DNA from 3 places in the Pseudoalteromonas sp. L21 genome. Region 2 is predicted to be linked to each of the others. Evidence: predicted binding sites of a transcription regulator. Region 2 holds the regulator's gene; each other region holds the start of a gene.
The links. Region 2 encodes sigma-54, which starts transcription at its own class of promoters, with help from an activator protein. Its sites were predicted from a motif close to GTTGGCACGNNNNTNGNNT; they were not measured.

Region 1 (11,054 bases), 550 kb from region 2:
GCACTTGGCTAACTAATTAATCTGTATAATTAAGCGATTTCTGCTACATCAGTTAGCCTAACCGCGCCTTCTTTAGTATTTATAATAATGCCGTTCGAACCATTAATGTTGACACTCTCAATATTCTTGAAAGTCGCTATCGGTAAGCTAGTATAGTCACCATTAACACTTCCCTCGGCTTTGATTTTGTACTCGCCAGGAGGCAAACGTTCACCATCTTCATTTTCGCCATCCCATTCAAAACGAATTGCACCAGCAGATTGCGCACCTAACTCAATGGTTCTGACAAGTTGGCCCGATTCGTCTTCAATACGCAGTGTTAACTTATCTACCGGTTTTTCTGCAACAACAGATCCTTTAGAAACACCCGTTTCATTTAAATCCAACATATTTGACTCAAGCAACGCTTGTTTACCCACTAAAGTAGATGCTTGTAGTGCCGAGTTAGATGTCATCGAAGCCGTAAGGGATTCAAATTTACTATTAAGATTTGAAATACCTTCTGCCATGGTAAAGTTTGTCATCTGAGCAATCATTTGATCATTGTCAGCGGGCTTACTCGGATCTTGAAACGATAACTGCTGAGTTAATAACGAGAAGAAATCTTCTTGTGTTAATGTGTCATCTTTCTCTTCTGTTTTCGTTTGATTGTCTTGCCAACGTAAGTTATCTAAATACGTGGATGACGCACTGCTGATGTCGTTACTCATAACTTATCCTCGGTTACCGCTGCCCAAGCAACAGTGTTTTACTTAACATTTGCTTTGCTGCATCAGCAACTTGCACATTTGTTTGATAAGAGCGAGAGGCAGAAATCATATTAGCCATTTCTTCTACGACGTTAACATTAGGCTTGTAGATATAACCGTTTTCATCTGCACTTGGATGATTCGGGTTATATTCAATTTGCAGGGGCTTGTCGCTCTCTACAATACCCAGTACTTTAACGCCAACAGAAGAGCCCTGAGGATTGCTTTGTGATGCTGACGCTTTTGTTAGTTCAGCGGCAAACACAGGATGGCGCGCTCGGTAAGTCTCATTTTGACTTGAGCTAATCGTATTTGCATTTGAGATATTACTCGCCGTGGTATTTAAACGCACATTTTGTGCACTCATCCCCGTACCTGAAATATCAAAAACATTATATAAACTCATGATTAAGCTCCTTGACTACCGAGGGCTTTTTTAAGGCCTTTAATTTTACTACTCATAAATTGCAGGCTTGCCTGATACTCTAATGAGTTTTGTACATACAAGTTTCGTTCCACTTGTATATCAACAGAGTTACCATCACCTGTATCTGCTTGATTTGGCGTGCGAAACATTTCTGAGTTACCAACAAAACGACTACCACCCGCAAGGTGTTTCTCGTTTGTACGTACCATAGTGTTGCCGCTTTGTTGGTTGCTTTTTGCCGCTTTTAATGCAGATGCAAAATCCACATCTTTTGCCTTGTAGCCCGGCGTATCAGCATTAGCGATATTCGTCGCTAATAACTCAGCACGTTGTGAACGGATCAACATTGCATGGGGGTGAACACCGAATGCTTTATCAAAACTGATAGCCATAACCATCTCCAAAAATTTGACTCTGCGTAGCATAATGCAAAAGATAAGCCAAAAATTAAGGGGGCTATAAATATGGTTATAACTAATTGAAAATAAATAAAATATAGCAACCTAATCGTTAGGTTGCTAGGAGGGAATTATTTCTTCTGGTAGATGATACCTGGATTACAACGTACCATATCAAAACTATCACTTAAACCTGCCATTGACTCAGATGCACCTAAAAATAAATAGCCTTTAGGGTTAAGTGCCTGCGCAAATTGCGCAATAATTTTTGCCTTAACCTCTGGTGAAAAGTAAATCAGTACATTGCGGCAAAAAATAATATCAAACTTGCCCATCAAGGCATAAGAATCTAATAAGTTTAGATGCCTAAAACTGACCATTTTTCTTATTGGATCAACCACCTGCGCCATACCATTGCCACTATCCTTAAAGAACTTTTGCCGCCTTTCCATCGACAAGCCTCGTGCGAGGGCAAGTGAGTCGTATTCTGCATTCTTACACATATCAAGCATAGTATTTGAAATATCAGTACCGATAATCTGCGCACCCATTTTTAAAACACCAGGTTGCTTAGACTGAAACTCAGCAACCGACATAGCTATCGAGTAAGGCTCTTGACCAGAAGAGCTTGCCGCAGACCAAATTTTCACCGGTCTACGCAAGTCTTTAAATTCAGGAAACAATTTAGTTTTAAGTAACTCAAAGGGGTATTGATCACGAAACCAAAGTGTTTCGTTTGTCGTCATCGCATCAACAACTGCGGCACGTAACTGCCTCTCATGAGGGCTTAATGTTTTGCTCACAAGCTGTGATAACGATTCCACACTAAAGCGAGCCATCAATGGGGCTAGGCGACTCTTAACTAAATAAAGTTTATTATCACCTAACACAATCCCACATTGTTGCTCTAAAAAAGAGCGAAATTGATCGTATTCGCTTTGTTGTAAGTGCTTATTTTCCAAAGTAATACCACCTATAAATTATTAATCACAGTGAACCCATTTTTTAACAGCTCTCGCTAATTCATCAGGGTTAAACTTTGCAATAAAATCATCCGCACCCACTTTTTCAATCATTGCTTGATTAAATACACCACTCAGCGATGTATGTAAAATAACATGTAGCGGTGATAATTTTGGATCGGCTTTTATTTCTGCTGTTAGGGTATAACCGTCCATTTCAGGCATTTCAACATCAGATATCAGCAACCCAACACGTTCAGTGATGTTGTTTTGACAGTCAAGTTCAGCAATTTCACGTAGCCTGAGTAACGCTTCTTTACCATTTTTAGCAAGTTCAGTTTGCACACCTAATGGCTCAAGTGCACGCTTAACTTGGTTTCTTGCTACCGCAGAATCATCAGCAATAAAGACAATGCGTTCGCCTAAATCTTTTTGAATTTCGCCTTCGCCCACAACCTCAGCGCTGACCTCAGTATTAACCGGGCAAATCTCGTTAAGAATCTTTTCAACGTCAAGGATCTCTACCAGCTCGTTTTCAATTTCGGTAACGGCTGTCAAATACGAATAACGGCCAGCGCCTGATGGCGGAGGCATAATTTTTTCCCAATTCATATTTACAATACGTTCAACACCACCGACTAAAAAGCCTTGAACTGAGCGATTGTATTCCGCAATGATAATAAAACTATCTTTAATATTTTCAATCGCAGGACCGCCAACAGCCATAGATAAATCGATAACTGAGATAGTTTGACCTCGAATATGGGCCACACCACGGATATAGGCGTTTGATTTTGGCATGTTTGTAAGCGGTGGGCATTGTAAAACCTCTCTTACTTTAAACACGTTAATACCAAAGCGTTGACGCCCTCTGAGTTTGAATAATAGTAATTCAAGGCGGTTTTGCCCAACCAACTGAGTACGCTGGTTAACTGAGTCTAAAATGCCTGCCATTTCAATCTCCTAAAGATAAACAACCAGAGTCGGAACAATAATTGCTTTCTTTGTGTTAAAGCTACATAAGGTTACAAAGCGTCTGTTTTTTGACGCAAAATATTTATACCTTGTTTTCAACCATAAGCATAGTCGAAACATGATGAGTTTGTTAAAAAAAAGCCGAAGATACAGTGTTTTTTATTTTCTTGCTAGCCTGTTGCTTAGTACGCAACTTCACGCTGAAGTCTATAATCACCAGCAACTTCAACAAATCGCTATCGATTTTATCAGCGAACAAATAACTGATCTGGATTCAACACCACAAGTCAGCGCACTGCCTCTTGATAGCCGAATCCCTGATAGGCCTTGTCAGTTACCGCTGAGTAAAACCGTACCGACTGAACCTCCTTTTAATCGGCAGGTAACCGTACAACTTAAATGCGAAGACTTAAATAGTTGGACGCAGTATGTGCATGTCAGAATTATTGAACTTGAGCCTGTGGTAGTAGTAACAACCAATTTAACTCGTGGAGAGGTTATTAAAGCTGAACATCTGCGTCTTGAAATGAAGCCTAAACAATTTGTTCGTACGCAATATATTCAAGATGAATCAGTGCTAATAGGAAGTCGGAGCAAACGTAATATCCGCAGCGGTCTTCCGATTGTCATGAGCCATATTTGTATGGTGTGCAAAGGGGATAATGTAACCATCATTGCAGCGATACGTGGACTTAGAATCAAAACAACAGGTGTTGCTTTAGAAGATGGTACGCTTGATGAATTAGTACGTGTAAAAAACAAAAAATCAGGTAAAGTATTAAATGCACGCGTGGATGGTGTCGAGTCTGTACAGGTGAATATTTAATTTTTAATATTTATGTTAAAGTATCTTGTGTGCCTGCCGATACCAAGGCATATGTTGGGTAATGTATAGGTCAAAATAATGGTAAGCAACGTCAATAATAATAGTCAGCAAACATCTGTGTTGACGAATACCAAGCAAAAACAGCTTGATTTACAAAAAGATAACCTTAACACGCAAACGGCTAAATCAGCTGCGCCTAAAGCCAGTGCAGATTCAGTGAGCTTAACGCCGCAAGCAAAGCAATTAAAATCTTTGCAAGAAAAGGCTGAGCAGTCATCTGGTTTTGACAGTACAAAAGTCGCTGAGTTGAAAAAAGCAATCAGCGAAGGAAAGTATCAAATTGATACTGAAAAACTAGCAAAGAACATCGCAGCATTCGAGTTTGACGTTTATGGCTGATCATAACCATTTAATTGCCAGCAAATTAACACAGCAAGTCTCTTATTTAGAGTCTATTGCTGCGCTTTTAGATGATGAGCTAACAGCCATTGCCTCAAAACGAGGTGAAGGTTTAAAAGAGATTGCCCAACAAAAAATCTCCTTATTACAAAAAATTCAAACGCTTGATAAAGAAGTTCAGGTGCTTGTGAGTAAAAATGATGCTCAAGATGAAGACGTTTCTTCACTTATCACGCAGGTGAATGAGCTTCTTACAAATTGCAAAAAGAAAAACGATGTCAATGCACATGCCGCACATCAAGCCCAACTAAGTGTAAAACAATTAAAAGATATTTTAATTGGTGCACCATCGTCTATGACCTATGACCAAGGTGGCAGTGTTATTCAGGGCGAGAATAAAATTGTACATAACCTAAAAGCGTAATGCGTTTGGGTTATCTCTCCTTTATTACGACAACCTCACAAATTGATAGCCCCCTCTGATAAGCCACTTTGCTATTTGCCGAAAAGATGGCGCTGTAAACCTGATTATTGCTCCAAGTTATTGCTTATAAATAACGCGACATAAAGTCGCGACTACAAAGTAAGATTTACTCGTGAGTTTCCTAAGCAAAACCTAAAACCATATCTACTAAAATAAGCTGTTCAGAGTCAAAAATAAAGCGCGATAAATCGCGCTTTATTTGTATTTAGTAACTCGTTTTAAATATCGATAGCGTTATTGCCGCCTTCGATGAGTTTCTTAATTAACTCCTCAGAGCCATTTTGAATATCATTTGCTGCGTCTGATGTCACTTCGGGCTCACCATTGAATGCCAAACTTTGACTTTCATTGCCAGTATCAAGAGCAAGTACATCCGTTTGCTCACTATCGGTGAGTACATCATCAATACTCAGTTCAAGTGGTGCCGCCCCCTCAGCAATAGTAGAATCTGTGTTTGTGTCAGTCATAACCAAACTCAAATCAATACTTTCGCCAAGTGGTTGAGGCTCAGTTCCTTGTGCCATTTGCTCTTCACTCTCATCAAAATCAGCTAACAAAGGTTCACTGCCTAAACCAATAAGACCATCATCAGGCTCAGTATCGAGTACCCCAGTGCCCACTAAATCATTTTCGGTATTTTTAACAATGAAGTCACCTGTTACAGGGTCGACGATTGCAAAGTAATATTCATTACCTAAGTCTAATACTGACAAGCTAATAAACCAATCACCATTACTATCTGCGGTTACTGTTTGCGCTGAATTAAGTAAAGATAAATCAACAATATTTAATAAATTAAGCCCAACCAAGTTAGAACCAATGGCATAAACTTCTGTGCCTGGTTCTGCCTCCCCTGAAGCTGATGGGAGAAGAAGTCCTAAAACGCCTGGATTATAATTAGTTACATTAAACGCATCTAAACTAGGGTCGTTACTGTAATCAATGCTAGATATGGTTGTGGTATTGCCTGCGGCATCGGTTGCTGATGCCTCAACATAAGCAAGCGTTAGTAACGAAACAGATAAGTTAAGGACTTGCCAATCCCCATTTGCATCAACAGTGGCTGTATAGGGTGCGCTGACGCCTCCTCCCACTAAGTGATTCGTAATTGAGATAACGCTGCCCTCAGGTAAATCTGAGGTACCAGAGAGCGAAACCAAGTTACCTAATAAGAATGACGGTACGATTGAAAGTTCTGGTGCAACCGTATCAACCTCTCCGCCGGTTTTACTGTCTGTTCCAGTATTTCCAGCTTCATCAGTGATACTTACAGCAACAGAGTAAGTACCATCAGCAAGAGCTTGAGTCGCGGTTGCTTGCCAGTTGCCGTTCACATCTGTCACAGCCGCAACACTATGCGTTACGCCACCAGCTGCGGTGAAAGTAACAATAATATTGCTGTTAGCGAGATCAGACGTACCATTCACTGTGGGTGTTGAATCATTTGTGAGTATCAAACTACTCGCGTTGATACTAATAGTAGGTGCAATCGTATCAATCACCGCCGTTGTTGAGATAGAACCATCGTTACCAGCACTGTCTCTGACAACTGCTGTTACTGTGTATGCTCCTTCAGCAAGATTTTGTGTTGCCTCAACCTGCCATTCTAGGTTTGCATCTAATGTTGTTTCAACACTGTGACTTACTCCCACAGAATCAACAAATGTAACAATCACCAAACTCCCTGCTGTAGCCCCTGTTGCACTACCTGTCACGCTTGGTGTTAAATCACTTGTCACGGCGATTGGATCAATCGTTACATCTGCAGGTGTTATGTCTATGCTACCCGATGCCGAATCTGTTGCTGTATTACCCGCAGCATCTGTAATACTTGCATCAATTGTATAAGCTCCCTCAGCAAGGGGAGAAGCAAGTGCAACAGACCAATTACCACTTGCACCAACAATTGCACTCGCTGTGACTTCATTATTGAGCGCATCTGTTACGGTTATTGATACTAGGGTACCTTGCGGAGCATCACTGGTGCCACTGATTGTAGGAGTTGTATCATTTGTTACATCTGGTGTATTAACACTGAATAGAGGTGCCGTTAGGTCGATTTCACCACTGCGTGTGGCAGTGCCTGTTAACCCGCCTTCGGTCACACTCGCTGTAATACTAAAACTACCTTCGCTTAATGGTGTCGGTAATTGCACACTCCATACACCCCCTGTTACGGTTGCAAAGACGGTCTGAATGTTGCCAAGTGCATCTTCAACATTCACAGTCACCTGCGTGGTATCTGCGGCATCACTGGTGCCAGAGATAGTCGGTGTTGTATTGTTCGTCACTGATAGTGCGTCAACAGCGATGGTAGGTGCATTACTATCAAGAGTCGCTGTTTCAGTGGCCGTTGTCGTATTACTTGCTGCATCAGTAATGCTTGCAGTAATACTGACTGCACCATCTGTTAAAGCTGGTGATACATCGACAGACCAACTACCATCTGCTTGCACTGTTGCAGTAAGCGGATAGGTATTACCGTCATTTTCAACGCTTATGTTCACCGTGCTACCCTGTGGTTCGCTCGTTGTCCCACTAATGGTTGGTGTGGTGTCGTTTATTGTGCCAAGACCATTAATGACAAGAATTGGCGCGAAGGTATCAATTGCACCGGTATCTGAAGCGCTACCTGAATTACCCGCAGAGTCGGTAATACTCGCGGTCACACTATAGTTACCATCAGGCAAATCACTGGGCGTTACTTGCCAAGTACCATCGATTTGTACTGTTGCCGTCAATGTTTGAATATCGCCATTACTATCTGTAACGCTAACATCGACAAGCGTACCTTGTGGTTCTGTCGATGTGCCAGAAATAACTGGCGTACTTGAATTACCTAATACAAGCGCATCCAGTGTGACAACAGGATCAACCGTATCGACAGTGATGGGTGTTGTTACTGTTTGCGTATTATTAGCATCATCCGTAATTGTAGCGGTAACTGTGTAGCTGCCGTCGCTAATATCAAGGGGAACAACAAACTGCCACGTTCCATCACTTGCCACTGTCGTTGTAATTGTTTGCCCTGCTACTTCGACAACGACTGTACCGCCAATTTCATTACTACTGCCTGAAATCGTTGGTCGAACATCTGCAGTAGCACCAATATCGTTAATAACTAGGCTTGGGGTTACACTATCTAGCACACCCGATGCCTGCTCCGTGGTTAAATTACCCACTTCATCGCTAACCGACGCTGTTACCGTAAAGCCACCTTCTGCAAGCGCTGCGGGGACATCAACAGACCAAGTTTGATCATTTAACACTGTCGCTGTAAAGCTTTGCGAGCCACCAGCACTATCAGTGACGGTAATGTTAATAACAGTCCCTTCTCCCATATCAGTTGTTCCTGAGATAGTCGGCGTCGTGTCATTAGTTAAAGAATCAACATTGAGTGTTAAGACAGGAGCAACATTATCAAAATTTAATGTACTCACCGTAGCGGTGTTCCCTGCTTCATCCGTGGCAGTGGCCGTTACGTAAGCTAAGTTAAGTAGCGGTACAGTGATATTTGCAACCTCCCAATCACCATTCGCATCAGTGGTAGCCGTATAAGTTGCCCCCACTAAGCCACCGACTAACTGCTCAGTAATGGTAATGACACTGCCTTGAGGTAAATCAGATGTGCCAGATAGCCCGACTAAATTACCTAATAGGAACGAAGGTATAATGCGAATATCAGGTGCAATAGTATCAACAATACCACTATCAGATGCTGTGCCGGTGTTGCCCGCATTATCTTGAACTGTCGCTGATACGGTATAGCTACCATCAGCAAGCGCTTGACCTGCATCAGCACTCCAGTTACCTAAAGCATCTGTGGTTACGGTAACAACATGACTAACACTGTCGGCATCTAAAAAGGTCACGTCTAGCTGCGTGTTTGCTAAATCAGACGTACCGGTTACCGTCGGTGTATTATCATTAGTTAATTCAGGTGCATCAATGGTGATATTGGGCGCAGTAAGGTCAACATTGCCTGTTTCTGTATCCGAGCCTTGATTACCAGCAGCATCCTCGAATGTCGCATTAACAGTGTATTCACCCTCAGCCAATGGGGTGGTTACCTCAACTGACCATGCCCCCCCTGGTTGTATTTGCGTTGTGACGACTTGCTCTTGCCCTGCGCCATCGGTAATGGTTAGTGTAACAAGCGTACCGACTGAAGCGCCGCTACTTTGCCCACTGATCAATGGTGTTACGTCTGTTGTATCAGAGAGTGGATCAATCACGATTGTTGGCGCAGTCGTATCTATTAAGCCTGTTTCAGTTGCCGTACCTTCGTTACCTGCAACATCAAATACACTGGCGTTAACTGTAAAACTGCCCTCTGCTAATGCTATGCTCGGCGATACCGACCATGTGCCATTAGCCTGTACAGTCGCGGTGATCGTTTGGATGCCGCCAAGTGAATCCGTAATTTCTAATGTAACGGTACTGCCAGCACTTGCATCAGTGACCCCACTAATTGTTGGTGTATCGTCATTTGTACTACCTATGTTGTTAATACTGATAGTAGGTGCTGTTAAATCAACAACGCCTATCGTTGACGCCTCACCATCAACACCTCCAACGGTAACTGTTGCCGTCACTGTGAAGTTACCTTCTGCTAATGCTGTAGGTGGTGTCACAGACCAAATGCCATCAAGAAGAGTCGCAGTTAATGTTTGTGGCGGGTTAGTACCATCATCAATCACCACGGTCACTGTCGAGCCGTTTGGCGCTGAAGTAGTGCCTGTAATTGTCGGGGTTGTGTCATTCGTATCGGCTATCGCATCAACTGACATACTCGGCGCGCTGATGTTAACAGTAAAGTCACTTGAGGCGCTGGCAGTATTACCTGCAGGATCTGCAACTGTGGCTACAACAGTGTAGTCATCATCAGCTAATACCATAGATGTAACCGACCAATCTCCATTGCTATCAACGACAGCCGTTAAAGACACATCAACGTTATTTGAATCAGTCACAATCAGAGATATTTGTGTGCCTTGCGGCTCTGTTGAGGTACCACTTATTGTAGGTGTGTTTGTGTTTACAGTGCCAAGACTATTAATCGAAATAGCAGGGGCAACAGTGTCTATATTACCGGTGCCGGATGCTGTGCCAATATTGCCGGCATCATCGGTTATGCTTGCTGAAACGGTGTAATTACCATCAGGGAGTGAAGGCGCCTCTACTTGCCAGTCACCATTTGCATCAACCGTTGCGGTTAAATCATACGTATCACCATTGATATCGGTCACTGTAAGGTTGACAACTGTTCCTGCTGCCTCACCGGATGTGCCGCTTAATAATGGCGTGCTATCGTTTCCTAATCCGTTATTATTCACAGTAACTATAGGCAAGGTAATATCAATATCACCTGTCGCGTTTTGGGTTGTCGTATTACCTGCATCGTCACTGACTGATGCAGTAACAGTGTAACTTCCTTCAGCTAAGCCATTTGGCACTTCTACAGACCATGTGCCATCGCTTGCCACTGTTGCACTAATTTGCTGTGTTCCATTGCTATCAGTCACTTCTATATTAATGGTCGCACCTATTTCGTCACTGGTGCCACTCAGTACAGGTGTTACATCATTGCCACTACCAACGCCATCAAGCGTTAAACTCGGTGCTACAGTATCAATAACGCCACTGGCTGTTTCTGTTGTGGTATTACCAAAACTATTTTGTACACTAGCACTGACAGTAAATGTGCCATCTGCCAGTATCACATTCGGACTGATTGACCATTCACCATTTGCATTCACAGTCGCATTGAGTGTTTGACTATTCCCTGCTTGATCGGTAACAACAACGGTTACTTGCGCGCCTTGGCCAGCATC
Region 2 (11,054 bases):
TAGTGATTGGGTTAACCATCATTGCTATTGGCACCAGTTTACCTGAACTAGCAGCCTGTATTGCCGGGGTACTAAAAAATGAAGATGATTTAGCCTTAGGTAACATTGTTGGCTCAAACTTATTCAACCTATTGGCGGTACTGCCTCTTGCAGGGATTATCAACCCATCAATCATCGACCCTTCAGCGGCTAACCGAGATGCTTTGATTATGATTGGCGCAACCATAGCTTTAATCGCCATGTCATTGAACTTAAGAGGTGCTCGTCGTATCAATAGAATTGAAGGTGGTTTATTGTTAGTCGCATTTATTGCATACCAAGGCTATATTTTCAGTCAAATAGGATAACAAATGACGCAGCAAAGCTTTATTGCGCAAGGTAAGCGAGTTCTTGAAGTTGAAGCGCAAGCATTAAGAGAAATTGAACAGTATATCAATGCTGATTTCGAACATGCTTGCCAATTAATGTTTCATTGCACAGGTCGTATTATTGTCATAGGTATGGGTAAATCAGGCCATATCGGCAACAAAATAGCCGCTACATTAGCAAGTACAGGCACCCCTGCATTTTTTGTTCACCCAGGTGAAGCGAGTCATGGTGATTTAGGTATGATCACACGTGAAGATGTTGTGATGTGCATTTCAAATTCAGGTGAAACCAGTGAAGTGCTTGGTATTATTCCTGTTATTAAGCGTATTGGCGCAAAAATGATATCTCTAACAGGTAACCCTAACTCAACTATGGGGAAGCTATCGGATGTCCATGTGTGCATCAAAGTTAGCCAAGAAGCGTGTCCATTGGGCCTCGCCCCTACTGCCAGCACCACTGCGACATTAGTTATGGGCGATGCGATAGCCGTTGCCCTACTCGAAGCGCGCGGTTTTACTGCCGATGACTTTGCTTTATCTCACCCTGGGGGGAGCCTAGGTAAGCGTTTATTACTGAGCCTTGAAGACGTCATGCATACTGGCAGTGCCACACCTATCGTTACCGAATCCCAAAGTGTTAAAGATGCACTAATAGAAATGTCAGCCAAAGGCCTCGGTATGACAGCTATTGTCGATGAAAACAAAAAGCTTGCAGGTCTGTTTACTGACGGTGATTTACGCCGTATTTTAGAGCAACGTGTCGATATTCATAACACATCGATTAGCCAAGTAATGACGCGCTCATGCACCACCGCACATGCTGATATGCTCGCTGCGGAAGCATTGAATATTATGGAACGAAAACGCATTAACGGTTTAATAATAATCGATGAAAGTAATACACCGATTGGCGCACTTAATATGCAAGACCTTTTAAAAGCAGGGGTACTTTAAAGATGACGTTTGCCGAGCTTTATCAGCCATTAAGCACCGATGTAAGCCAACGTGCTCAGAAAATAAAACTACTCATTTGCGATATTGATGGCGTTTTCTCTGATGGCCGTATTTACTTAGGAAATAACGGTGAAGAACTCAAAGCGTTCAATACCAAAGATGGCTTTGGTATTAAAGCATTAATAAATAGTGGCTTTGAGGTTGCGGTTATTACAGGGCGACATTCACAAATAGTTCAGCAACGCATGACTAGCCTAACAGTACAACACATTTATCAAGGTCAAGAAAACAAGCTTATTGCGTATCAAGAATTAAAAGACAAACTGACTTTGAGCGATGAGCAAATAGCCTATATCGGTGATGATGGCCCTGATTTACCTGTCATGGAAAAAGTAGGCTTTGCGGTTGCTGTAAACGATGCTCACCCACTTATAAAAAGACTCGCTCATTACACCACCATGTTACCCGGAGGGTTTGGCGCTGTGCGAGAGCTTACAGATTTATTAATGCTGGAAAACGCGAAAGCGTTAACAACTGATGGAACCAGCGCATGAATATAGCCCGTATTTTACTGAGTATTGTTTTTGTTTGTTGCATGATCTGGTTATGGTATCCGTACTTTAGCCAACCAACAGGCGCAATAAACAGTGAAGACGAGATAATCGCAACACCGGATTACACCGCCATTGCGCTAAAGCAAACGGCGTATGATGAGCAAGGTAACATCAGCCATAAAGTCGCTGCGGCTAAAATGGAGCTATACCAGCAATTAGGGTTTACTTTTTTTGAACAGCCTATTTTTACCATTTATGGGGATCAACAGGTTTGGCAGGTGAAAGCAAAAGAGGCTACCTTGTACGAAAACGATCAACTTATTTTTGAAGGTGACGTTGTTGCAAAAAATCTAACTCATAATGGCATGATTGAAGATATCAACGCAGAAAATATCAATGTCGATATTGAAAAAATGACCATGTACTCAAAACAACCTGTTACATTAACAGGCCCAAACTTAAAGATTACCGGTAAAGGTTTAAAAGCTGATTTAAAAGCCGAAATCGTCGAGTTAACTAACCATACACGAACCATATACTATGACCAATAAACTTAAAAAATTACTTCTAATCCCAAGCTTATTGATTGCGTTTTCAAGCGCTGCTGCAGACCAAGCGGGTACTCCTATCAGCATTAGCTCAGATCGCCAAGTAGGTCAGTTAAAAAATGGAGTCGGGATTTTTGAAGAAAATGTAGAAATAACCCATGGTAATCGTCGTATTACCGCAGATCGCCTAGAAGCACATGCTGGTGAGGTTGATGGTACTGTTTCACTTATCATTGCCACAGGTAAGCCAGCCTACTTTGAAGAAAAACAAGAAGATGGCACGGTTATGAGCGCCAGTGCAGACGAAGTACGTTACGATGTAGCAAAGCGTTTACTCACCTTAGTTGGCGATGCACAAGTGACACAAGCAGGGCAAAAAGTCAGTGCAAAAAGTATAACTTATGACATGGAACAACAACTCATTAGTGCTGAAAAAGACGAAAATTCAACGGATCGTGTGCATACAATCTTAGTGCCTGTTGATAATAAAAAAGATGATAAAGGCCAGCCATGAGTACATTAAAAGCAGAGCTGTTAGCAAAGAGCTATAAGGGTCGCCAAGTTGTCAAAAATGTGGGACTAGAAGTCGAAGCTGGCAGTATTGTTGGCTTACTAGGCCCTAACGGTGCAGGTAAAACCACCACCTTCTACATGATTGTAGGGCTAGTGCCAAGCGACAAAGGTAAAATTAGTATTGATGACAACGACATCACTTTATTACCCATGCACAATCGCGCTCGATTAGGTATTGGCTATTTACCCCAAGAATCATCCATTTTTAGAAAGTTGACGGTCTACCAAAACCTGATGGCGATTCTTGAAACACGTAAAGATCTTAAAAAACAGCAACGAGAAGAAACACTCAATAACCTGCTTGATGAATTTAGTATTCAGCACATTCGAGATAGCCAAGGTATGGCGCTATCAGGAGGCGAGCGTCGCCGTGTTGAAATCGCGCGAGCATTAGCCGCAGATCCAAAATTTATTCTGCTAGATGAGCCTTTTGCTGGTGTTGATCCAATTTCAGTGTTAGATATAAAGAAAATTATAGAGCATTTGAAAAACCGTGGTATCGGTGTACTAATAACTGACCATAATGTTCGAGAAACCCTTGATGTTTGTGAAAAAGCCTACATTGTTTCTCATGGGGAGCTAATTGCATCAGGCACGCCTGAACACGTATTAGCAGACCAAACCGTACGCGATGTTTATCTAGGCGAGCAATTCAGGTTGTAACCAATACATCACCGACTAGAGCATCTGCTAGACTTACAATAATGACAACATATTGATATTGACTCAAAGTAGTATCAATAAATGATTTAAAAGGATTGTTAGGGATACATGAGGCAATCATTACAGCTGCGCATGGGCCAGCAACTTACAATGACTCCACAACTGCAACAAGCCATTCGCTTATTGCAACTTAGTACATTGGATCTCCAGCAAGAAATACAAGAAGCGCTTGATAGTAATCCTCTACTTGAAGTGGAAGAAGCGGATTACAGTGAAGACGCAATCGGTAAAAACGAACAAAAATCTGACTCTGATGATTCACAAGTCACTGCTACGGCAGAAGAAGCACCAAGTGAGTACGAGCAAGAAAGCAGTGATGCACTCAATAAAGATACCGTTAGTGACGACCTAGCAATGGACGTCACATGGGATGAGTACATGAGTGCAGCTCCTTCAACCTCTTCAGGGCCAATGCCAGAAGATGAGTCTATTTATCAAGGTGCGTCAACCGAAACTCTCCACGAATATCTGATGTGGCAACTACAGTTGACCCCATTTAGTCCAACTGATGAAGCAATTGCTGTTGCTATAGTCGAAGCTATTGATGACTCAGGTATTTTAACCGTCAGTTGTGAGGATATTGTTGAAAGCTTTAATCAAAACGATGATGAAGAAGAAGAAATAGAACTTGATGAAGTCGAAGCGGTCCTAAAAAGAATACAGCTATTTGATCCTGTCGGCATTGGTGCTCGCAGTTTACAAGAGTGCCTATGTATTCAACTTCGTCAATTCGATGCAGATACACCTTATTTGGCTGAAACTAAAATGGTTTTATCTGAGCACATCGAATTATTAGCAAGCCGCGACTATCGTACTTTGATGAAAAAGACTAAGCTTAAAGAAAACGAGCTAAAAGAAGTCATGACGCTTATCCATAGCTTGAACCCTAAGCCCGCGGATAGCATCGTACGTGAAGAGTCTGAATACGTCATACCCGACGTATCAGTAAAAAAAGTAAAAGGTCGTTGGGTCGTTGAGCTTAACCCTGACTGTATGCCAAAGATCAGAGTGAACAGCCAATATGCGGCTATGTCACGCTCTGTAAAATCAAGCAGCGACAGTCAGTTTATTCGCTCTCATCTGCAAGAAGCTAAGTGGTTTATTAAAAGCTTAGAGAGCCGGAATGATACTTTATTAAAAGTAACGAACTGTATTGTTCAACAACAACAGGCTTTCTTTGAACACGGCCCTGAGGCGATGAAACCGATGGTGCTAAATGATGTCGCTGAAATGGTCGAAATGCATGAATCGACGATTTCACGGGTTACAACGCAAAAATATATGCATACCCCAAGGGGTATTTTTGAGTTGAAATATTTCTTCTCAAGCCACGTCAGCACAGAAAATGGTGGCGAGTGTTCATCAACGGCAATACGCGCTTTAATCAAAAAGCTTATTGCCGCAGAAAACTCAGCGAAGCCATTGAGTGATAGTAAGATTGCAGATATATTGGCTGAGCAAGGAATTAAAGTAGCTAGACGTACAATTGCAAAATACCGAGAGTCTCTAGCAATACCGCCGTCTAATCAGCGTAAAAGCTTGATTTAGACGTTTTACATAGAAGGAAAATGCTTATGCAACTAAACCTAACTGGTCGTCATGTAGAAATCACAGATTCATTAAAAGACTATGTAAACACCAAGTTTGCGAAACTAGAAAGGCATTTTGATCATATTAATAATGTTCATGTCATTTTAGACGTAGAAAAATTAAGTCAAAAAGCAGAAGCAACTTTACATGTAAACGGAGGCGAACTGTTTGCCTCTACAGAGCATCAAGATATGTACGCGGCCATCGACTCGCTAATTGATAAGCTTGATCGCCAAGTAATTAAACACAAAGAGAAATTAGCTCGACACTAAATTATGAAACTTAGTTCACTTACTAGCCAGGACTGCAGCAAAGCTGCGGTCCTTTTTAATAGCAAAAAAAGAATTCTCGAATTTATCAGCGAACTCGCTCATGAGCAGCTTCCTCATCTATCGCAGCAAGATATTCTTAATGCTTTACTCAATCGAGAAAAATTGGGGAGCACAGGAATTGGTAGAGGTATTGCTATTCCGCATGGTCGTATGTCAGGTGCTGATAAACCGCATGCGTTTATTATAGTGAGCGAATCTCCAATTAACTTTGACGCAATTGACAACCGCCCTGTTGATATTTTTGTTGCACTCATCGTACCTGATGGAGACTGCCAACTTCATTTAAAGACCTTATCAACAATTGCTGATAGACTAAAAGACAAAGAATTTTGTAAACAGTTACGCAGCGCTAAAACCGATCAGGAACTGTTTCAAGTTATTGCATCAGAGGCATAAATGGAATTAATTATTATCAGTGGCCGTTCTGGCTCAGGTAAATCAGTCGCTTTACGAGTCCTTGAGGATCTTGGTTATTATTGCGTTGATAATATTCCTGTAAACCTATTACCTTCGCTAGTGCGCAGCGTCTCTGATAATTACGACAAAATAGCAGTCAGTATCGACGTACGTAACCTGCCAAAAGAGCAACAAGAATTTAATGATATTCTTGAATACTTGCCAGGTTTCGCCAATCCAACCTTATTTTACCTTGATAGTGATGATCAAACACTCATTAGACGTTTCTCTGAGACAAGACGTTTACATCCGCTTTCTTTAGATTCTTTACCACTCGATTTAGCAATTAAGCAAGAAAAAATACTGCTCGATGTACTAATTACCCGCGCCGACTTTATGATCGACACAACGGATTTAAGTGTACATCAGCTAGCAGAGTCAATTCGTGAGAAGATTCTCGGTAAAAAAGACAAAAAGCTTATTATTACCTTTATGTCATTTGGCTTTAAGCATGGTATCCCGAAAGAAGCTGACTATGTATTTGATGCACGCTTTTTACCAAACCCACACTGGGAGCCAGATCTTAAGCCACTTACGGGTCTCGACCAACCAGTTAAAGATTACCTTGCAAGCCATAGCATAGTGCAAAAATTTACTTGGCAGATTCAAACCTTTGTGCAAACGTGGTTACCACACCTTGAACGTAATAACCGCAGCTATTTAACGATCGCAATTGGCTGCACAGGTGGACAGCATCGCTCGGTTTACTTAGCACAGACGATTGGTGAAAGTTTCGCGAAAAGCCATGCGAATGTAAAAATTCGCCATCGTGAGCAAGACTTATAATAAGGGCTTTAACATGTATGCTGAAAATACGTTTTTAATTCAAAACAAACTTGGCTTACACGCTCGGGCAGCAACTGTACTTGCACAACTTGCACTTCAATTTGATGCTAAAATTATGTTATATCAAGATGACAAAGAAGCTGAAGGTGACAGTGTACTTGCTCTAATGTTATTAGAAAGCAGCCAAGGTAAAGAAGTACGCGTTGTATGCGAAGGCCCTGATGCAACTGCTGCACTTAATGCAATAGGTGAATTAATAGCACAACGCTTTCATGAGCAAGAATAGCATTTGCTAAGCACGAAAGATTTGCGTTAAACTTAACTTAGGTATTTAAATTCCTCTTAAATATCTTACTTTTAAGTCATTCGTTCATCTTATATAACAAATATTCTTAATATAATGGTTGCTTTAAACGATAACTCAGCAAATTTATTATTGTGCAACTATGCTGTATTTATTTAGCCAGAGCTCACTTTTTAGTTGTAAGGACGCCAATGCCAGAAGCCTTTGAACAAGATTACCCACTACAACAACTTAAACAGGTGACCAAGTCACTTAATAGTGGTCAATTTGTTCAAGTGCGCGGTATGCTAGCTAAAACAGCACCTTGCGATACAGCACTGTTACTTGAGTCATCTCCTCATAAAATCCGCCGCATGTTGTGGCAACTCGTTGATCCAGATGTACGTGGTGACGTACTTGAAGAGCTTTCAGAAGATGTACGCCTTGGCATTATTGCCCAGATGGAACCTGAGCATATTGCCGCCGCAACTGAGGACATGGACGATGATGACTTAGGTGAAGTACTTCGTAGCTTACCTGATACTGTTTATCAAGATGTTGTCGGGGCTATGGATACGCAAGATAGAGAAAGAGCGACCCAAGCACTTTCTTATCAGGAGCGCTCTGCAGGCGCACTAATGAATAGTGATACCGTCACTATTCGCCCCGATGTCACATTAGACGTTGTACTGCGTTATTTACGTCTACGTGGTGAGCTACCTGAAGGTACAGATGATCTGTACGTGGTTGATAAACATAATTGCTTTTTAGGTGCCTTGTCATTAACAACACTTTTAACCAGCCCATCAGACAAAATTGTTCGCGATTTAATGGATGAAGAATGTGAGTCTATTCTCATTTCGATGGACGAAAGTGATGTTGCTCAACTATTCGAGCGTCATAACTGGATTTCAGCGCCTGTTGTGGATGATAACGCCCACTTGCTTGGTCGTATAACCATCGATGACATCGTTGACGTCATTCGTGAAGATGCAGAGCATAGCATGCTTAGCCTTGCGGGTCTTGATGATGAAGAAGACACCTTTGCACCCGTTCTGAAAAGCTCGCAGCGTCGCTCTATTTGGCTTGGGGTGAACCTATTAACCGCATTGTTAGCTGCCATCGTTGCAAGCTTCTTTGAAAACACCTTAGCAATCTTACCAATCCTTGCGGTACTTAATGGAATTGTGCCTTCAATGGGGGGAGTTGCTGGTAGCCAAACACTTACTTTAGTTATTCGTGGTATAGCCGTTGGCCATATTAATCAAACCAACCAACGCTTTTTATTACTCAAAGAACTCGCGATTGGGGCGCTAAATGGTGTTATTTGGTCGATATTAATCGCCGGTGTTGTCGCACTCTGGCAGTGGGACTTTAAGCTCGGTGCGGTGCTTGCCTTTGCGATGTTTATGAATCTCGTTGCAGCAGGTATTGCTGGTGCGAGCATTCCTTTGATCTTAAAGAAAATGAAAATTGACCCTGCTCTTGCAGGCAGTGTCGTGCTGACCACCGTCACCGATATTGTGGGCATTTTTGCCTTTTTAGGCACCGCAACCTGGTTATTAATTTAATATAAAAACGGCCCTTCTAAGGGCCGTTTTTATTTCTATTTACTTGCACGCTGCTTATTTTTACCAACTCTAGGTTTAGTATTGGCCTTTTTAAACTGGCTAAAACCAGTGTGACGTGTCAGTGCTGCACGGCCTTTACCGCCCTTTCCTTTCGCTGCTTTCTCATTGCGGCTCTCTTCAGGTATCAAGCAATTTGGTCCTTTACCAATTAAGTTCGCCTTACCCATTTTTTTCAGCGCTTCACGGATCATTGGCCAACCTGCTGGATCATGATAACGCAATATAGCCTTATGTAAGCGACGCTGGCGTGCACCTTTTGGCACAGCTACTTGCTCAGTATTGTTTTTAATATTACGCAGCGAGTTCATCTCAGTATGATAAATCGTTGTTGCATTTGCCATGGGTGATGGATAAAAATTCTGCACTTGATCAAGCTTAAAGTCATTACTCTTTAACCACAGCGCCATGTTCACCATATCTTCGTCTTTGGTGCCTGGATGAGCAGAAATAAAATACGGGATCAAGTACTGCTTCTTACCCGCTTCTTTCGAATACTTATCAAATAACTCTTTAAACTTATCGTAGGCACCCATACCTGGCTTCATCATTTTAGAGAGCGGGCCATCTTCAGTATGCTCTGGGGCTATTTTCAAGTAACCACCAACATGGTGAGTAACTAACTCTTTTACGTAACGAGGATCTTCAACTGCTAAGTCATAACGAACGCCAGAGGCAATTAAAATCTTCTTCACGCCTTTAACGTCACGAGCCTTTTTATAAAGTTCGATAGTTGGCGTGTGATCAGTGTCCATGTGCTTACAAATATCAGGGTATACACAGGATAAACGACGACACGTACTTTCTGCTTTTTTACTCTTACAACGCAGCTTGTACATATTCGCTGTCGGCCCACCTAAATCAGAAATAACCCCTGTAAAGCCTGGCACTTTGTCACGAATTTGCTCAATTTCATCAATGATTGATTGCTCAGAACGACTTTGGATAATGCGCCCTTCATGTTCAGTAATCGAACAGAATGAACACCCGCCGAAACAGCCACGCATAATATTCACTGAGGTTTTGATCATCTCGTAGGCAGGGATTTTCTCATCACCATAACTTGGATGTGGAATACGCTGATAGGGTAAACCGAATACCCCATCCATCTCTTCTGTTTCAAGTGGGAATGCAGGCGGATTGACCCAAATAGAACGATCGCCATGACGCTGAAATAACGCACGCGCACAGCCTGGGTTTGTTTCTTGGTGTAAAATACGCGATGCATGGGCATAAAGTGGTTTATTCACACTCACTTGCTCATACGCTGGCAACTTTACGTATGTCTTTTCCCATGGCTTAGGCCGTGCAGGTTGAATAGTAATTGGTTTAGCAGCCTCGGCGGTTAAATCAATACCCGCTTGTTTAAACTCAGACTTACTACAACCAACATCATCGGCACCATACGGATTTGGAATTGGATCAATCTTACCGACTTTATCGATGGCAGTGGAATCACTACCACGCCAGCCAGGTAAAGGCTCTTTACGAATAACCGCAGTACCGCGGATATCTTGAATAGTCTCTATGGCTTCGCCACCAGCGATGCGGTGGGCAACCTCAACTAATGGACGCTCAGCATTACCGTAAATTAAAATGTCGGCTTTGGCATCAAACAACACACTTCGACGTACTTTTTCTTGCCAGTAATCATAATGAGCAATTCGACGTAAACTCGCCTCAATACCACCGATGATCAACGGCACGTCTTTATAGGCCTCGCGACAACGTTGGCTATATACAACCACCGCACGGTCAGGACGTTTACCGCCTATGTTACCTGGTGTATAAGCATCATCATGACGCATACGCTTTTCTGCGGTATAACGGTTGATCATTGAGTCCATGTTACCCGCGGTTACACCAAAGAATAAGTTAGGCTTACCTAATGCCATAAAAGCATCTTTAGAGTTCCAATCAGGCTGGGCAATGATACCAACACGAAACCCCTGTGATTCAAGCATGCGACCAATCACCGCCATACCAAAGCTAGGATGATCAACATACGCATCACCGCTGACGATAATAATGTCACAGCTATCCCAGCCCAACGCATCCATCTCAGCGCGAGTAGTGGGTAAAAATGGCGCTGTGCCATAGCATTCGGCCCAATATTTAGGGTAAGAAAACAGGCCGCGCTCGGCTTTTAATGCGCTCATAAAATGTACTCTGCTACCAAAAGGGGGCGAATTATACCCCACTATGAGTCATTATTATAGAAAACAAAACGCCCTTCAATTTGAAGGGCGTTAGCATGTG
Region 3 (11,054 bases), on a different contig from region 2:
CACTACTGTTTGTTAGAGCCGTACCAAGAACAGGCGTTATTCTGCCTGTAAAATTCGTTGTAAATGAAATTAGTTGACCATTTAGAGGTGTACCTGAGTCAAGTAAGGTTGCCGTTACAGTCCCTTTGTTTTCTTTACTAACAGGGTTGTCGGCTGTGAATTCCAAACCGTTAACATCACGGATTGATAAGCTCAAGGTTACGTTTTCTACAACCCCTGGCTCTACCGTTTCTGAACCATCTAAAGACCCGCCGTCTTTTTCTAGTGAACCACCACCGCCACAAGCGGCTAATAATGAGCTAAAAACTATAATACTCAGCCATCGCATTAAAGGCATCGACCTCTCCCTAGTTAGCTATTTCTATACTTAATTTGTTGTTTACCTAATATTAACCTAAAACCTGAACGAATATCATAATTTTTTTATTCAATTCAGGACGAATTAATTTCAATATTTAGCGATTTTTTCTGTATAAAAATTTACATGCTGGTAGGCTATGGCAAAATTTATAAAAATATAGATTAGGTGTATGTCAAAAGTCCGTTCATTGAGTCTCACATCTCGCATCATGATTGGTATGGTGCTAGGTGTAGTAGTAGGTTTTATTTTTCAGGCAATTTTAGCGGGTGAAGACGATTTCCTTATCCCATTAGGGTTATTCTCTTTGCCTATTAAAGCATTTTTTGTCGATGGTATTTTTCACGTTGGTGGGCAAATATTCATTGCTAGTTTAAAGATGCTCGTTGTGCCTTTAGTATTTGTCTCACTTGTATGTGGTACATGTAGCTTAAGTGACCCTAAAAAGCTTGGCCGCTTAGGTGGAAAATCAATCTTGCTGTATTTATTTACCACTGCTATCGCTATTACTGTCGCAATTACACTAGCATTGATATTTAACCCAGGTGAAGGTATTAACCTACCATCGGATGCTAATTACAGTGCAAAAGAAGCGCCAACACTGGCTCAAGTGATCATTGGCATGTTTCCGACTAACCCTATTGATGCGATGGCCAGTGGCAACATGCTCCAAGTTATTGTATTTGCATTATTATTTGGTATTGCAATGGCTCTTAGTGGGAAAGCAGGAAAACGTGTCGCGAGCGTATTTGAAGACTTAAATACCGTTATCTTGAAACTAGTGACTTTATTAATGAATATTGCACCGTATGGTGTTTTCTTCTTAATGGCGAAACTATTTACCACTATTGATTTGAAACTAATTAAAAGCCTCGCTCTTTACTTTAGTATTGTTGTGTTAGCCCTATTTATCCATGGCTTAGTCAACTACAGTATCCTTCTCAAAGTATTAACGGGCCTTAGCCCTGTAACTTTCTTGAAGAAAATGAAAAATGCATGTTTATTTGCTTTCAGTACCTCAAGTTCAAGTGCGACAATGCCTATCACTTTAGAGACAGCGAATAAAAAACTAGGCGCACATAACTCAGTTGCATCTTTCACAATCCCATTAGGTGCAACCATCAACATGGATGGTACGGCTATCATGCAAGGTGTTGCGACTGTGTTCATCTCTCAAGTTTTCGCTGTCGACTTATCTATTTCTGATTACTTAATGGTTATTCTAACGGCAACACTTGCGTCAGTGGGCACTGCAGGTGTACCAGGCGTTGGTTTGATTATGTTAGCCATGGTATTAAACCAAGTTGGACTTCCTGTTGAAGGGATTGCAATCATTATTGGTGTGGACCGTTTACTTGATATGACACGCACCGCGGTTAACGTGACAGGTGACTGTATGGTGACATGTGTTGTTGCAAAGTCTGAAGGGCAATTAGACGAAGATGTATTTAATGACCCTGATGCGGCTAAAGACTTAGAAGATTATCATAAGTCTATAAACTAGATTCACCATTGAAAAACCCGCATATTAATGCGGGTTTTTTATCGTTTTTCGTTAAGGGTTCATTCCTTTAAAACGCGATACTAAATTAACTCCAGCCTTACTGATACTTGTACTCAAACCGATCGCCAGCTTATCACTTAAGTTCTTTTTGATTGTGTATTTCACTTTGTAAATCTGACGCTCACTCGCCTGACTTAAGAGGATATCATCACTGGTATCTATTCTATCAACAAGCCCTTTATCAAAGGCTTGAGTAGCAAACCAATGTTCGCCTGTTGCAACTGTATCTATGTCAAGTGAAGGTCGTTGCTCGCTAACAAAAGTTTTGAATAAGCCATGAGTTTGCTCTATCTCCTCTTTAAACTTTTCGCGCCCTTTGTCTGTGTTTTCGCCAAATAATGTTAGTGTGCGCTTATATTCACCCGCAGTAATTTGTTCGAACTCAACATCATTCTTTTTCAGTATTTTATTAAAGTTAGGAATTTGAGCTATCACTCCAATAGAGCCAACAATAGCAAAAGGAGCTGCAACAATTTCATTCGCCACACATGCCATCATATAACCACCACTGGCGGCAACTTTATCTATGGCTATCGTTAGGTGAATTCCTGCATTACGAAGGCGTTGTAATTGCGACGCAGCCAAGCCATAACCATGAACAACCCCACCACCGCTTTCTAAGCGAACGAGTACTTTATCTTTTTCTTTGTCAGCAATAGTAAGAATTGCTGTAATTTCTTCACGTAAGCTGTCTACCTCATGGGCATCAACACTGCCATTGAAGTCGATGACATACAGCCGAGCTTTTTTCTCATCACTTGAGGTTTTTTTGCTCTTCGCTTTTTGCTGTTTTAAATGCGCTTTGAGCTCCTTTTTTGAAAGAGTGTTCTCAATAAAGCTCTGTTTTAGATCTTCAAGCTGCTCACTCAAGTCATCTATTTGTATTTCGCCCTTTTTCGATTTTGGCTTTGCTGCTGCGCCAACTGCAATTGCGACAATGATTGCTATGGCAATAACAAAGGTGATGGTTTTGGCGAAAAACAGCCCATATTCGTATAAAAATTCCAAACAAATTCTCCACTTAATGTTAGTTCGCCACAATTTAACATGCTTTTTCATAAAAAAAAGCCACATGATGTGGCTTTTTACTTAATTGGTTAATTTAGTTTTTAGTCAGTGACTACATCGGTATTAGTGACTTGCAAGTACTGACCACGGCTCGCTAAGAAAGTGGCTATTTGCAATTGCATTTCAGACGTTGCAGCTGCACTTTCCTGTGCAGTAGCGCCTGAATCAGGCGTAGCCACAGGCGTTAATACCGAACTGTGATGACCCTTAGTAAATTTCACAACATAGCTCATAGGCTCCGCTGTTGGCCCCTGAGATTGAGCCACTGTTGCTAAGCCCATCAAGTTAGCAAGTGGTAAACTGCCTGCGATAGGGTTAGAAGCTACCATAGGTGGAATAACTTGGTCAGGCTTATTGTTAGCGCCATCACCAACAACGACACTCATATATGTTGGCGTGCCAAGTGCCGCAACTGATGCTGCGTAATTAGAAGGATCACCACTATCAAGGGCTGTCTGTGCCGCAAAAGCAAACTGTGTTACTACCCCTTGAATATTTGCTAGTTTTGCTGTTTCCCCTGCCATTGTTAACGAGCCAATGTACTCTTTGTAACCACAACTGACATAAGCGGTTTGATCTGCTGCTAGCGTGCCACAGTTAGACACAGCTTCATTTTGTAAGTACGAGCTAAATTCTGCAGACTCACTAATGCCAGCAGCAAGTAACACCGAACCTTGCACGAATGGGCCAAACGTTGCCGAATCAATTAAGAAACTTGCAATACCACCACCGCCACTGGCAAGTGCAACACTCTTCACATTGAAAAGTGGGTCAACCTGAGGATCAAGAGGATTATTCGTCACTGCAACAAAAGCAGGCGCAACAACTGAACCTAGTGAATGTCCTACGAATGACACATCTTGAGTGTTTAAATCAGTCGCACCAGAAAAGTTTAAACCTAAGCGTAAACCCAATAAATCAGCAACTGATTGACGTAAGCTGTCACGTGCTACAAGTAAAGACTGCAAATTCATGTAACTGAGTACGGAACCCGTTGATGCGTTGAAGTCGTCAACACCATCTCCATTTACATCAACACCACGCTCACCATGCATTGGGTGGTCGATAGCAGCCGTTGCAAAACCTTGGATAGAAAGCTGAGCAGTGATTGCTAACATATCTTCTTTCTTAGACGTAATACCGTGCTGAAGAATCACTACCGGCCAGCCACCTTCAGGCATTACCAAAGCATCTAGACCAATTTGGCTTCGAACAAAGTTAATGACGGGTAAAATAGGCTTAGTAATTTGCACCGGTACATTCGCAATGCTTTGCGTTTTAGGGATTGTATTGTATTTAGTTAAGTGCTTAGTTTGGTCAAGGCCTAGGTCACGTAACTTACCGCCACTGAGCGCCATACATAATGCATCATTTTCACTAATTGGATCTGTCGGGAACGATGCACCTGCTGAAGAGGCGTAGCCAAGTACCGCTACACCGCTGTCACACATACCTTGCCAGTATGTCGCAGCTAAATCACTTACCTCAGTGCCTGTTGGTGTTCCAAGGTACATAGGTAGCATTACACTGCCTTTTTGATACTGAACCCCAGCAAAAGCAGGTGATAAACCTGTTACCCCTTGTGATGCAAATACTTGTTCAACAGTAATCACTGGTTGCTCAGGAATTTGTACCGTTGGTCTTGGTAAAGCCGCTTGCGTTAAACTTGCTGCTAGTAATTGTTTGACTGTACCAAGTACTTGACCTGCCGACTGCATGGTCATAGCCGCACTAAAAATGATTTCATCTTTAGAAATTGCACCACCTGATGTTACAGCGTTTTCATAACTATTGATGACCGCTTGTAACGATTTTTGTGCGTCTGTAATAAGGGTTGTTTCTTCACTAACCAACGCATAAGTAGATGATGGCTCAATTGAGCGACCTTCTGAGTCCATTAGCGAGGTTGTTAAAACATTGATGTAGCTACTACCTGCTTTAAACGGCTTCAATGGTATAACAGCCACAGCATCACCAGAGCCTTGGGTAATAAAATCGACACCAAATGTGAGCTCTGACACTAATTTACAGGCAATACCTGCAGGTACTTGTGAGCATGCTTCATCCGTTTGGCTGGCTCCCATAACGACTTCAAAAATGCGCACTGCGCCAGGTGAGGCAGCAGATGTAGCATCTAAGCTAACACCCGCAGGAAAAGTAAGATCGATTTTAAACGGAGTTTGTGTAGACCAACCATCTAGTGCACCTAATGCTAACTGTGGATCGGCATAGGCAGCACGCTCTACGCTCACATTATTCTCATCAAGTTCACCAGGAATATTAAGCGTGCCATCAAGTGTGCCACTCATGAGTAAATCGTTGGGTACAGAGATAACACCATTAGCAGGGTCAAACTTAACTGTCGCGGTTGGCACAATGGGGGGATTGTCATTTTTTACATCTTCTAATGTTTCTCCTCCACCGCAACCTGTAATGGCTGTTGCAACGGCCAGTGAAAGTAGCATTTTTTTCATAATATCGCTCCGCGAAAATCTTATTGTTATTGTGTGTTCATATTTAAAAGTAGCTAAAAAGATACCTTTAGTTAAGTTAATTTAATGTAATTAGGTTATTAATAAGACATTAGACCAGTTAAAGTTAACGTAAAGTTTTAATTTTCGCCACCTTAATTTGCAATAAATTCGATAACTTGGCTTTTTGCTATGGTAAAATATGGAAAAATTTAACCGATGGTACTTTTATGCACAATTACAAAGCCGCAGAAAACGCGCTAAAAGACAAAGTTATTTTAATTACTGGTGCTGGTGATGGCATTGGTCGCGTAGCAGCCTTAACCTATGCAAAACATGGTGCTACGATCATTTTGCTTGGTAAAACAACCAGCAAACTAGAAGCTGTTTACGATGAAATCGTTAATGCAGGCGGCCCTCAGCCAGCGATTGTTCCAATGGATCTTAAAGGTGCTACAAAACAAAACTATCGTGACCTTGCTGCAACAATCGAACAGCAATTCGGCAAACTTGATGGCTTAGTAAACAATGCAGGTATTCTAGGTTCGCTTGGTCCGCTTGAGCACTTCTGCGTGTCAACATTTGAAAACATCATGAAGGTTAATGTTACCGCACAGGCACTTATCACTAAGTACATGTTCCCTATTTTAAGAAAATCACCTAGCGCATCGGTTATTTTTACCTCTTCAGGTGTAGGTCGCCAAGGTCGCGAATTTTGGGGTGCATATGCTATTTCAAAGTTTGCAGTAGAAGGCATGATGCAAACATGGGCTTGTGAAGTAGAAAAAACAAATATCCGCATTAACTGCATTAACCCTGGCGCGACGCGTACGTCTATGCGTGCATCAGCCTATCCAGGAGAAGATAAAGATAAGTTAGCAACCCCTGAGGATCTTATGCCTACTTACCTTTATCTAATGAGTGATGACTCAAAAGATATCAATGGTCAATCTTTAGATGCGCAACAAAAATAACTTTTGTGCTGTTGACGAATGATTAACCAATAAAAAACCTTACTCTCGAGTAAGGTTTTTTATTTTCTAGTATCTAACGACGCTTAGGCTGCTTAACGCGTTGATTATGCTTTTTAACAGCTTTACGAATTTGGTTTATCTTGGCCCGTTTTTCTTTACGCTTTTCAGGTATAACTGATAATTTTGTTTGCGTTTCACGACCCAATTGAACAGTTTTACGCAAATAGTTAACTGTATCCAAATCAAGCTCTGCCCACCCACCTTGAGGCAAGCGTTTATCTAGCTCTAACTTACCGTAACGAATACGAATAAGACGAGATACTTCCACATCTTGTGATTGCCATAAACGACGAACTTCGCGGTTGCGTCCCTCGGTTAAGGTAACATTAAACCAACGATTTATTCCTTCACCACCTAATGGTTTAATATTTAAAAATTTCGCAGGTCCATCATCCAGTTCAACCCCTTTGGTTAAGTTACGTAAGGTCTCATTCGTTACTTCACCAAATACCCGTGCAGAATATTCGCGCTCTACTTCATAGCTGGGATGCATAAGGCGATTAGCAAGCTCACCATCATTGGTAAACAACATTAATCCAGCGGTATTAATATCCAGTCGACCCACAGCAATCCAACGCTCACCATCTACTTTAGGGAGACGATCGAACACAGTACGGCGACCTTCAGGATCTTTGCGAGTACATAACTCGCCTTCTGGCTTGTTATACATAAGCACACGACAAATCCGGTCAGCTTTATCTTCAACTTTTACTACATGTCCATCAACACGAATTACATCAGTTGCTTCAACACGATCGCCCAAACGAGCCACTTTGCCATTGACACTTACTCGATTTGCATCAATGTATTTTTCCATCTCACGACGTGAGCCCACACCAGCACGGGCCAATACTTTTTGTAACTTTTCAGTTTCTACATTACTCATTCAGATAGTTCTCTCACAGAAGGATCGCTCAAAAGCTGGTTAATTTTACTTTCCTGTAATTCAGGTAAGGGTGGTAATTCATCTAAACCAGCTAATGAAAAATAGTCTAAGAAAGCGGATGTTGTAGCATACAAAGCCGGACGTCCTGGTACCTCTTTGTGGCCTACAACCCTTATCCACTCTCTTTCTAATAAGGTTTTAATAATCCCTGAGCCGACAGTAACCCCTCGTACTTGTTCGATTTCACCACGCGTAATGGGTTGCCTGTAGGCAATCAAAGATAATGTTTCTAATAGTGCTCTTGAGTATTTAGGTGCGCGCTCTTGCCAAAGATTTGCAAGCCATGGTGCTAAACTTGCGCAGGCCTGAAATCGATAACCGCTGCCAACTTCAACCAATTTTATGCCGCGTGTTTGATAATGGGTTTGAATGTTTTCAATTGCATTATTAATGCGTGCCATAGAAACGCTTAAATCAGCCAATACTGTCTCTTTTAAATGACGTTTAGATAAAGGTTTACCTGCTACAAAAATCGCGGCTTCTATGATTTCGACTAACTGTTCATCATTAATACGTTTTGCGGCCATGGGTTACTATAGGTCATTTAAATCACTAACGCTCTATTATGACAGAAGTCTTGCTAGGTTGGAAAAATTATTACAAAAAAAGCCAGTGTAATTCACTGGCTCCAAACAATGTTTATATTTGAGCTAAATTACGAGCTTTTTTTAACCATGTCTAATGCGTCATCTTCAGCAACATCACTACCATGTTCAGTGATGTAGCTAATAAACTCATTACGGCTTACGCGCTTGTCCTTATTAGTATCCATATACCCAAAATGGTTGGCAATATCGTCATCATCAGCCTCTTCAACCGAGATATAACCATTTTTATCGTTATCTAAGGATTTAAAATCATTTTCGATAGGATCAAATTGAGCTATTTCAGCTTTAAACGCCGACTCAGAGACTTCGCTATCTTCCGCAACTTTACCCGTATTAAGCTGCATGTAAGCATTAAACTCACTTCGGCTGATTTGTTCATCCATATTAGTATCGATATTTGAAAAATGTGCCCAAATTGCATCATCATCTGCTTCTGTTTTAGAGATGTAACCATCGTTATCATTATCTAAACTGCCAAAATCGCTGTCTATTTTTGCTAAAGAGTTGCTTGCAGAGCATGCTGAAAGACTAAGAGCCGCTAAAATTGTTGATGCTAGAGTTAACTTGTTCATAAGACATTTCCTTGTAGTCGATTAGATTCGCTTGGACTAATACAAGTTGAATGCCAAAACACCTTACAGCCTAAAATCAAGCACTTAGAAAGCAGTTAAGTTGTGGTTAAGACTATGATTTAGCAAGCTTTTCATACTTACTGTAATTTTTTCATAAAAAAAGCGCTCCAAAGAGCGCTTTTTACAAATAAGTTTAGCATACCGATTAAATAGCCGCGTTTTGGTAACGCTTAACGAACTCTGTTACTGCTTCACCGTTACATTTTAAGGTATTTAAGTTACCAATTTTTTCACGTACAGGTGTCAAACCTTGCTTAAGTGCTGTGATGCAAAGTTGCGTTTCTTTTTGCTCATTTTTAGCAAAAACTTCAACTGATACTTTCGAAGTCGCTTTTTGTAACTCTGCTTTTTTAGCAATGTCACGAATGTCGACACCATTACACTCAATACTTTTAGAAAAACGCGACATCGCAATACCATGCTTTGTCGCTTCTTTACGTGCAGCGGTAAACCCTTCGTTTGCACTCAGACTACATAACTTAGATTCAATACGATTATCAGCTGAGAAATACTGTGGATTGCTTGCCAATGAGCCAAATGAGATACATGCAAGAGAAAGCATCACTAATTGTTTTTTCATGGTTTACCTTTTAAGTGTACATAATTTGAACGGTTAATCTGCGCGCATTATATAAACAAAAAAGAACAAATCAATTAAATATATTATTTAATATTTTAATTAATATCGAGTTAACAATGCGTTTAACTAAACCCTCAATTGATCAACATTTAAACAGTGCATTTTTCTTTCTTTGCTCATGAATAGCGCCACATTTGATGGTAGAATTACGTTACTTCCTTTAAAGAAAAATAAACTAAGGTGCATGATGAAGGTTATCTCGTTCAACATAAATGGACTTCGCGCTCGCTTACATCAACTACAAGCGGTGATAGATAAACATCAACCAGATATCATTGGCTTACAAGAAATCAAAGTTCATGATGAAGCTTTCCCACTCGAAGACGTGCAAAAAATGGGTTATCACGTTTATTTTCACGGTCAAAAAGCCCATTACGGCGTGGCAATGTTATGTAAACAAGAACCTAAATCGGTAATGAAAGGCTTTGCAACTGATACAGACGAGTCGCAACGTCGTATGATCAGCGTGACTGTAACCCAACAGAATGGCCGTGACTTAACTGTTATGAATGGTTACTTTCCACAGGGCGATAATATTGCTCACGAAATTAAATTCCCTTACAAACGTCAGTTCTATAAAGATTTAATGACCCACTTAGAAGTCAATCACACGCCTGAGGAAGATGTTATTGTGATGGGCGACATTAATATTTCACCTACTGATCTCGACATTGGTATTGGTGAACCAAACCGCAAACGCTGGTTAAAGACTGGTAAGTGCTCTTTTCAACCAGAAGAGCGTGAATGGTTAAGTACATTATTAAACTGGGGCTTTAAAGATACCTTCCGTGAACTTTACCCTGAAAAAGTTGAACAATACTCGTGGTTTGATTACCGCTCAAAAGGTTTTGATGACAACCGAGGCCTACGTATCGATGTAATTTTAGCAACTCCAGCCCTTGCTGAGCGTTGTGTTGAGTCTGGTATCGATTACGAATTACGTGGTATCGAAAAACCTTCTGATCATGCGCCAATATGGTCAACATTTAACGCATGATAGACACTATGCAATGGCAGCTCCCTTTATGGAGCTGTGTGGCTTTAATACTTTGGCTAAGTTTTGATAAACAAAGCGCATCGCAATTATTGGCAACGCCAATAAGACAAGTTGGTGTGCTCGCCTGTGCTTTGGTACTTGCAGTACTGTGGCGCATTAAAGCGGGGATATTGCCAGGCCTTGAATTGCATATTTTAGGGGTTACTGCTGTGACCCTGATTTTAGGTTGGCGATTAGCCATTTTTGCAAGTGCCCTTGCAAGTTTACTGTTGGTACTAGTTGCTCAGTTGCCTATGGCTTTATTGCCCGTGCATTTACTGTTTACTGCTTTTTTACCAATTACGTTGAGCTATTTGTGTTTTGTGCTTTGTTATACCTACTTACCAAGACATTTTTTTATTTATATCTTTTTATGCGCGTTTTTAACCGCTGCTGTTATCGCCTGTATTAAAATACTCACCAGTGGTGTGCTTTATTACTTGCTTGGTGATTACAGTTTTATTGAGATTTCAGAAAACTACCTCATTCTATGTGCGATAATTTGGTTTCCTGAAGCAATGCTCAATGGCATGGCTATTACCTTAATGATCACCTATCGCCCTCATTGGGTTAAAACCTTTTATGATAAGGACTATTTAGACTCATGAGTCTTCACTATCACTGCCCGCTTTGCAAACTTGAGCTTACACTCAAGGATAAAACTTACCGCTGTAACAATAACCACAGCTTTGATATC

Region 1: a site for sigma-54 is predicted at 3,519-3,537, ahead of flgA (flagellar basal body P-ring formation chaperone FlgA). Genes of this name have one in related genera too.
Region 3: a site for sigma-54 is predicted at 8,661-8,679, ahead of L3V41_RS14035 (EF-hand domain-containing protein). Genes of this name have one in related genera too.

Annotation. Positions count from the first base shown of each region.
Region 1 is NZ_JAKKCV010000001.1:498,123-509,176, forward strand. Features, by position in the region: gene L3V41_RS02330 (flagellar hook assembly protein FlgD) at 30-710, opposite strand; gene flgC (flagellar basal body rod protein FlgC) at 724-1,155, opposite strand; gene flgB (flagellar basal body rod protein FlgB) at 1,158-1,568, opposite strand; gene L3V41_RS02345 (protein-glutamate O-methyltransferase CheR) at 1,706-2,536, opposite strand; gene L3V41_RS02350 (chemotaxis protein) at 2,558-3,490, opposite strand; gene flgA (flagellar basal body P-ring formation chaperone FlgA) at 3,633-4,337, shown strand; gene flgM (flagellar biosynthesis anti-sigma factor FlgM) at 4,416-4,736, shown strand; gene L3V41_RS02365 (flagellar protein FlgN) at 4,729-5,160, shown strand; gene L3V41_RS02370 (Ig-like domain-containing protein) at 5,439-11,054, opposite strand, start outside.
Region 2 is NZ_JAKKCV010000001.1:1,048,356-1,059,409, forward strand. Features, by position in the region: gene L3V41_RS04775 (calcium/sodium antiporter) at 1-347, shown strand, start outside; gene L3V41_RS04780 (KpsF/GutQ family sugar-phosphate isomerase) at 351-1,322, shown strand; gene kdsC (3-deoxy-manno-octulosonate-8-phosphatase KdsC) at 1,325-1,876, shown strand; gene lptC (LPS export ABC transporter periplasmic protein LptC) at 1,873-2,427, shown strand; gene lptA (lipopolysaccharide transport periplasmic protein LptA) at 2,417-2,938, shown strand; gene lptB (LPS export ABC transporter ATP-binding protein) at 2,935-3,660, shown strand; gene L3V41_RS04805 (RNA polymerase factor sigma-54) at 3,769-5,268, shown strand; gene hpf (ribosome hibernation promoting factor) at 5,295-5,582, shown strand; gene ptsN (PTS IIA-like nitrogen regulatory protein PtsN) at 5,586-6,038, shown strand; gene rapZ (RNase adapter RapZ) at 6,039-6,884, shown strand; gene L3V41_RS04825 (HPr family phosphocarrier protein) at 6,898-7,170, shown strand; gene mgtE (magnesium transporter) at 7,380-8,738, shown strand; gene L3V41_RS04835 (YgiQ family radical SAM protein) at 8,774-10,954, opposite strand.
Region 3 is NZ_JAKKCV010000004.1:491,436-502,489, forward strand. Features, by position in the region: gene L3V41_RS14000 (hypothetical protein) at 1-337, opposite strand, end outside; gene L3V41_RS14005 (dicarboxylate/amino acid:cation symporter) at 531-1,862, shown strand; gene sohB (protease SohB) at 1,914-2,930, opposite strand; gene L3V41_RS14015 (VolA/Pla-1 family phospholipase) at 3,032-5,464, opposite strand; gene L3V41_RS14020 (YciK family oxidoreductase) at 5,692-6,435, shown strand; gene rluB (23S rRNA pseudouridine(2605) synthase RluB) at 6,509-7,381, opposite strand; gene scpB (SMC-Scp complex subunit ScpB) at 7,378-7,968, opposite strand; gene L3V41_RS14035 (EF-hand domain-containing protein) at 8,097-8,621, opposite strand; gene L3V41_RS14040 (hypothetical protein) at 8,827-9,261, opposite strand; gene xthA (exodeoxyribonuclease III) at 9,509-10,318, shown strand; gene L3V41_RS14050 (energy-coupling factor ABC transporter permease) at 10,315-10,965, shown strand; gene L3V41_RS14055 (putative RNA methyltransferase) at 10,962-11,054, shown strand, end outside.